DNA from 3 places in the Pseudomonas sp. EA_5y_Pfl2_R50 genome. Region 2 is predicted to be linked to each of the others. Evidence: riboswitches for the same ligand, from Rfam matches in the RefSeq annotation. Region 2 holds a riboswitch; each other region holds the start of a gene.
What was found. Region 2 has a riboswitch for cobalamin ahead of AACY19_RS00710 (TonB-dependent receptor plug domain-containing protein). Riboswitches for the same ligand answer to the same signal wherever they lie in the genome.
Positions count from the first base shown of each region.

Region 1 (2,258 bases), on a different contig from region 2:
GAGCACCGGCACACCGAAATGCCGCGCCAGATCGGCACTGGACGGCGTGCCGTCGAACAGGCCCATCACGCCTTCGATCAGAATCAGATCCGCCTCGGCGGCGGCTTCCCACAACAGACGCCGACTTTCCTGCTCGCCGACCATCCACATGTCCAGCTGATACACCGGCGCACCGCTGGCGCGCTCGAGGATCATCGGGTCGAGAAAGTCCGGGCCGCATTTGAACACGCGCACCTTGCGCCCCTGATTGCGATGCAAACGGGCGAGCGCGGCGGTGACGGTGGTCTTGCCCTGACCGGAGGCCGGCGCGGCAATGAGGACCGCCGGGCAGTGACGTGGTTGATTCAAAGTTCGACGCCTTTCTGCGCTTTGATACCGGCCTGGAAGGCGTGTTTGAGCATGCCCATTTCGGTGACCGTATCGCCCATTTCGATCATTTCCGGCTTGGCGGCACGCCCGGTGACGATCACGTGCTGCATCGGCGGACGGGCCTGCAAATCGCTGAGCACCTGATCGAGATCGAGATAACCGTGCTTAAGGGCAATATTCAGTTCATCAAGCACCACCAGACCAATCGACGGATCACGCAGCAGTTCGCGGGAGACGGCCCACGCAGCTTCGGCGGCGGCAATGTCGCGTTGACGATCCTGGGTTTCCCAAGTGAAGCCCTCGCCCATCACGTGGTAGCGCACTTGCTCAGGGAAGCGGCGGAAGAACAATTCTTCCCCGGTGCTGTTGCGCCCCTTGATGAACTGCACCACGCCACATTGCATGCCGTGGCCCATGGCGCGGGCGAGCATGCCGAACGCCGAGCTGCTTTTGCCTTTGCCGTTGCCGGTCAGCACCAGCACCAGGCCGCACTCGTCCGGCGAATTGGCGATGCGTTCGTCGATCACGGCTTTTTTGCGCTGCATGCGCGCCAGATGGCGTTCGTCGCGCTCGGGGGAATCAGTCATGGGGAGCTCTCCGTTGAGGCTGAATAACGGCGGGCGGGCACAGGAATAGACGGCAAAAAGCCTGGCATCGCCCACCGTGATGCCGCTGGATGGATCAGGCCGGTCTCCGGGCTCATGAGCGGCGCATGCCTGACTGCGCGCCTTCCCGCTTCATTCGAGGCAGTGGCTCAAGGCGCAGTTTTCACTCATTTACCGTTGCGGGGGCAGCGCCGGGATCGTGGTCATTCTTCGCTTGAAGACAACCCTCACCGGCTTCCCTGTTTCACTCTGTCGACAAGGGTCACAGAGCACCTGAAACAAGCGGCGAAGGTTAGAGGGTTGGGGGTGGAGCGTCAATTAAAGAGGCGGCCAGCGGGCGAATAACTGCCGTCGATCAATTATCTGGCGCCAATCTTGTGCCACGCTGATACAAATGATATCAAAGAGCCATGCTTTTCTTGAAAAGCTCACCACAACAATAAAAGGATGATGACGATGCAAGGCATGATCATCAGCAACCCGCGCCTGGAATTCCTGCGCCCGGTGCTTGAACGCTGGTTTGACTGTATCGACCGCTACAACGCCGTTCGCGGTGATAGCGACACGCCCTACTGGCATGACGAGAAAGCCAATCTCGGATTGCTGACCGCAGCAGCATGGATGGCCGAACTGGTCACTCTGAACGAAACGACTACACGCAAACAGAACGAAGAAGGCGAACGCAACGCTCGCGCCGATCTGTTCGTTGCCGGCGCCGACGATCGGGCGTATATCCAGGCCACGCAGCGCTGGCCCCGAGTGAACAATCTCAACCTGACCCAAGCGTTGGCGGACATCACCAGCGACGCCAAACGCATCAGCTACGCCAGCGACCTCAAGCTAGGCTGCCTGTTCGTCGCCCCGCAGAAAGCCCAGCACAGCGCCAGCCCTGAAGAACTGCAGGACATGGTCGATGATCTGCAAAAGGAACACACCTGCGCGGTCGCCTGGTATTTCCCCTATGCCTACCGCAAGTTGCGCAGCGAGGCCGGCAACTACCATCCGGGCATTGCCGTACTGTTCAAGGAAGCCCGCGGTTGAGCAGTTGAACCATCGGGCTTGCGCCCTCCTCTATGTTTAGGAATGCATTCATAGGGAAGATCAGCAATGCGCAAGCCCCAGTTCGTTTTTGTCATCGCCTTCGCCGGAGGGCTCGCCGCCTGTGGTGAAACCTCCAGCCTGCAAGTCTCCGACGGCACTGGCCCGTCACCGAAATTGCCGGAACCAAACAAAACCCTGATTCCAACGGTGAACATCGCCCCGGCAATCGGCTGGCCCGAGGGC
Region 1 is NZ_CAXAPT010000013.1:36,536-38,793, forward strand. It holds gene AACY19_RS21150 (cobyrinate a,c-diamide synthase) at 1-348, opposite strand, end outside; gene cobO (cob(I)yrinic acid a,c-diamide adenosyltransferase) at 345-956, opposite strand; cobalamin riboswitch at 1,037-1,266, opposite strand; gene AACY19_RS21160 (hypothetical protein) at 1,431-2,015, shown strand; gene AACY19_RS21165 (PQQ-dependent sugar dehydrogenase) at 2,082-2,258, shown strand, end outside.
Region 1: another riboswitch for cobalamin. It lies ahead of cobO (cob(I)yrinic acid a,c-diamide adenosyltransferase); the one in region 2 lies ahead of AACY19_RS00710 (TonB-dependent receptor plug domain-containing protein).

Region 2 (2,258 bases):
CTGCATGCCCCAATCGGTGAACCCCCAATAGTCGTTGTGGTTGATGACGCGGGTGCCGCCGCCGGCAACGTTGTTGACCCGGGTGTAGCGCGTATCCCAATCGTTGATATGGCCTTTGATGAAGTAACTCAGACGCTCGTTGACGGTTTGTTCGAAGGTCGCCGTGGCGATCTGTTGCACGCGGTCGTTGGTGGTTTTGTGATTGTCCAGCGGGCGAGCGAAATCGAGGTTGGCGTCGGCATACTGGTAGAACAGTTCCAGTCGCGAATCATCGCCGAACGACTGAATCGCCTTGCCGCCGAAGGTGGTGACCTCGTAGGCGCGGTTTTTCTCGCTGACGTTGTTCATGTCGCTGCTGCGGAACGGCTGATAGCCATCGGAGACGTTGTGGCTGACATACGCGAGCAAGCCCAGATCACCGAAACCGTTACTGAAGATATTCTCGATCCGGGTGTCCTCAGTGGTGCCGCCAAAGCTGTCCACGCCCAGGTTCACTTCGCCGGACGCCTTGCGGCTCTGCGGGCTGCGCGTGACGATGTTGATCACCCCCGACACCGCCTGAGTGCCGAACAACAGGCTCTGTCCGCCCTTGAGCACTTCGATGCGCTCGATGGCGTTGGCCGGCAAGGTGTCGAGGTAGAGGCCGCCGTACAGGCGATTGTTCAGGCGCACGCCGTCGAGCAGGATCAGCGTGTCGTCGTTGCGCCCGCCGAGCAGCGAGTAAGTGCCGTAATCGAAGGGGCCGTTTTTCGGCGCGACGTACAGGCCAGGAATGAACATCTGCATCACGCGGCTGACATCGGCGCTGGGGCCGGCGCGTTCGATCTGTTCGCGGCTGACGATGTCGACTTTGCTGCCGAACTTCGTCATGTCGGCGACGGTGGTGGACTCCACCGAAGGCGCGGAAACGATTTGCTGATTGAGCTCCAGCGGCGCGTCATCGGCCAGCAGGAGAGGGCTGAACAGGCAGCCGAGCAACAGGGTTGGAGCACAGGTGTTAATTGGTCGAATCATTGTCTTCTCGAAAGGATCTTCGCAGAAGAGCATGCAGGAGAAGGCATCGCGCACAGCCAATACCGGCCCATGCCCGCCCACCGCAGGATTTTGCCAAACAGAATTCCAGGCCGGTCTCCGGGCTCGCGCGTATCGAGGCTTTCACCTTCCCATGGCTGTCTGGCCACAGTGGTGTATTGAAAGCATCACGCGCATACCGTTGCGGGGGCAGCACCGGACTCGTTCGAAAAGAACCTACCGGTTTCCCGTTTCACCCCAAGCACGGCGGCAGGGGGCACCTGAAACAGGTCGGCATCTGAACATTCGAGGGACGGTTCGTCAACGTGGCATCCGCCGGTGGTGAGTCGGTCAGATGCGTTCCAGAGCGGCAAACTGCTCACTCAACCACGTATAAAGCCGGGACACCGCCGGGGTGATCTGCTTGCGATGCGGGCACACCAGACTCAACGGTGAGGGATTGCCGGGAAAGTCCTTCAGCAGCACGACCAGTCGCCCAGCGATCACGTCTGCACTGACATCCAGCCAGGATTTGTTGGCGATGCCTTCGCCGCTCAATGCCCAGCGGCGCACAACGTCGGCGTCGTCGCTGAACATCGGCCCCGTGACCTGGATGGTGTCACGGCCAAGGCTCCACTTATCAAAGATCCGGCCACCTTGCTGATAGAGCAGGCAAGCGTGGTTGTGCAGATCGTCCGGCTTTTGCGGGTAGCCGTGGCGCTCTACGTATTCCGGAGCGGCGACCAGCACCCGCCGGTTCCACGGTGCCAGCGGCAGCGCCACGTAGTTGGCATCTTCATTCGAGCCGTATCGGATCGCCACGTCGACCGGATCGCGAAACAGGTCGGCCATCTGATCCGACAGGGAAAATCGCAAGGTCAGTTCCGGGTGCTGACGCCGAAACAGCGTCAGCCACGGCAGCAGAATGTTGCGCCCCAGATCTGACGGCGCTGTCACTTGCAGCACGCCGCGCAACGCGGTGTTTTCACCGCGCAGGTTTTCCTTGCCTTGCTTGAGCGCCTCCAGTACCGAGTGGGCGGTGGGCAAGTATTGCTCGCCCTCGGCGGTCAATCGCAGGCTGCGGGTGGTGCGCGCAAACAGGCGCACGTCCAGCTCACGCTCCAGGCGCTTGATCGCCGCGGCAACCTGACCGGGCAATAAATCCGCCTCAAGGGCGGCCGCGGTGAAGCTGCCCAGCGCGGCGCTGCGCGTGAACAAACCAAGATCGTCGATGCGGATCATTTTCA
Region 2 is NZ_CAXAPT010000001.1:170,634-172,891, reverse strand. It holds gene AACY19_RS00710 (TonB-dependent receptor plug domain-containing protein) at 1-1,014, opposite strand, end outside; cobalamin riboswitch at 1,106-1,311, opposite strand; gene AACY19_RS00705 (LysR family transcriptional regulator) at 1,363-2,253, opposite strand.

Region 3 (2,258 bases), on a different contig from region 2:
ACCGAACTGATCCTCGGCCAGGGCTCGCAGCCATTGCTCACCGAAAGCATCGCCATCGGCAGCGGCACCCTGAGCACGCGTTTCTTTCGCGGCGGCGAGGTGTCCGCCGGTGCGTTGCAAGAAGCCGAACGCGTCGCCATCCTCGCGTTTGAGAAAGTCGCCCGGCGTTATCGCGCGCAGGGCTGGCAGCAAACCATCGGCTCCTCCGGCACCGCACGCATGCTCGCCAAAGTGCTCAAGGCCAATCGCCTCAACGACTACGGTCAGGACGGCATCACCTACGGCGGGCTCCTGCGCCTGTCGCTGCTGATGCTCAAAGTGAGCAACGTGCAACAACTCAAGCTCGCCGGCCTGCAACCGCATCGCCAGAGCATCCTGCCCGGCGGCCTGGTGTTGATGCTGGCCGCGTTCAAAGTGTTCGGCATTGCGCAGATGCTGCCGTCTGAACCGGGCCTGCGTCTGGGGGTGCTGCACGGTTTGATGAGCCGCCATTAATCCTCGCCCGGGCAGATTCGTCTCCCCTTCAGCGGCCTGATCGTCTACCATGCCGCCGCCGGTTTCCACACGGGATTAATAGGGAATCCGAAATGCTTGCACAGCATCAATCGGAACTGCCCCCGCAACTGTAGGTGCTGAGCCTGCTCCACGACTGCCACTGGGATGATGCCCGGGAAGGCCGGAGCCAGGCGATGACGCATCAGTCAGGAGACCTGCCGGCACAGTGACTGACTAACCGGCGGGGTGTCCGGGAAGGACATCGTGCCGTGCGCGTCTTCGCGACTTGACCGGCCTTGCGCTGTTGCCCAGACGGCGTTCGATGGTGTGTTTCCAAACCGTACTCTCCCGTTCCCTGTACGGTTCCATTGGAGACTTGCCCATGCTGCCCCGCGTTGCCACCCTGATCACCGGCCTGAGCCTTTGCACATTGGCCCAGGCGGCACCGACTGCCTATCCGTTGACCGTCGAAAACTGCGCAAGCACCCTGACCTTCGAGCACACGCCCACGCGCACCGTGACCATCGGCCAGGCCGGCACGGAAATGCTCTACGCCCTGGGCCTGGGCGACAAGGTCGTCGGTACTTCGCTGTGGTTCAACGACGTGCTGGCCAGGTACAAGGGGCAGAACGACAAGGTCGAGCGCCTGGCCGATAACGAGCCGAGCTTCGAAGCCGTGATCGGCAAACGCCCGGAACTGGTCGCCGTGGAGCTGGAATGGATGGTCGGCCCGCAGGGTGCCGTCGGCACTCGCGAGCAGTTCCATGAACTGAAAATCCCCACCTATCTGCTGCCATCCGATTGCGAAGCCAAGGACAATCTGGTCGGCGCCGACGGCACGCGACTGGCGCCTTTCAGCATCGACAGCATCTACAAAAGCGTGAGCCAACTGGCGCAGATTTTCGATGTGCAGGATCGCGGTGAACGGCTCAATGATCAGCTCAAGGCCAGCCTCGCCAACTCCATCGCTACCGCGCAAGGCAAACGACTGAAAGACGCCAGTGCGCTGGTGTGGTTCTCCAGCGCGCAAATGGACATCGAGCCGTTCGTGGCCGGACACAAAGGCGTTCCGGATTTCATGCTCACCACCCTCGGCCTGCGCAACGTCGTGCAATCCGATGAAGAGTGGCCGACGGTCGGCTGGGAAACCATCGCCAAGGCCAACCCGACGTTCCTCGTCATCGCGCGCATGGACCGCCGCCGCTTCCCGGCTGACGACTATGAAAAGAAACTCGCCTTCCTGCGCAGCGACCCGGTCACGCGCAACATGGACGCGGTGAAAAACAACCGCATCGTCATTCTCGATGCCATGGCGATGCAGGCCAGCCTGCGCGTGTTCGAGGGCATTGAGCAATTGGCCACGGCCATCAACGGCTATGACCTGTCGAAATGAGCGCAAGACTGATCCGCACGTTGCTGGCCCTGGCGACCCTGCTGGTTGCAGTGGTCGCTGGCGTCGCCATCGGTGAAACCTCGATTGAGCCGAACGTGGTCCTGCAGGTGCTGGCCAACAAGCTCTGGGGCGCCGGTTACAGGCTCGACCCCATCGACGAAGGCATTGTCTGGAACTACCGCCTGACCCGCACGCTGGTCGCGGCCGCGTGCGGTGCCGGCCTGGCGACATGCGGAGTGATTCTGCAGTCGCTGCTGCGCAATCCGTTGGCCGATCCGTATCTGCTGGGGATTTCCGCCGGCGCCTCGACCGGCGCGGTGATGGTCGCCCTGCTCGGCGTCGGCGCCGGGGCGATTTCGCTGTCGGCGGG
Region 3 is NZ_CAXAPT010000005.1:210,465-212,722, reverse strand. It holds gene AACY19_RS10850 (Ppx/GppA family phosphatase) at 1-495, shown strand, start outside; cobalamin riboswitch at 538-732, shown strand; gene AACY19_RS10845 (ABC transporter substrate-binding protein) at 878-1,888, shown strand; gene AACY19_RS10840 (FecCD family ABC transporter permease) at 1,897-2,258, shown strand, end outside.
Region 3: another riboswitch for cobalamin. It lies ahead of AACY19_RS10845 (ABC transporter substrate-binding protein); the one in region 2 lies ahead of AACY19_RS00710 (TonB-dependent receptor plug domain-containing protein).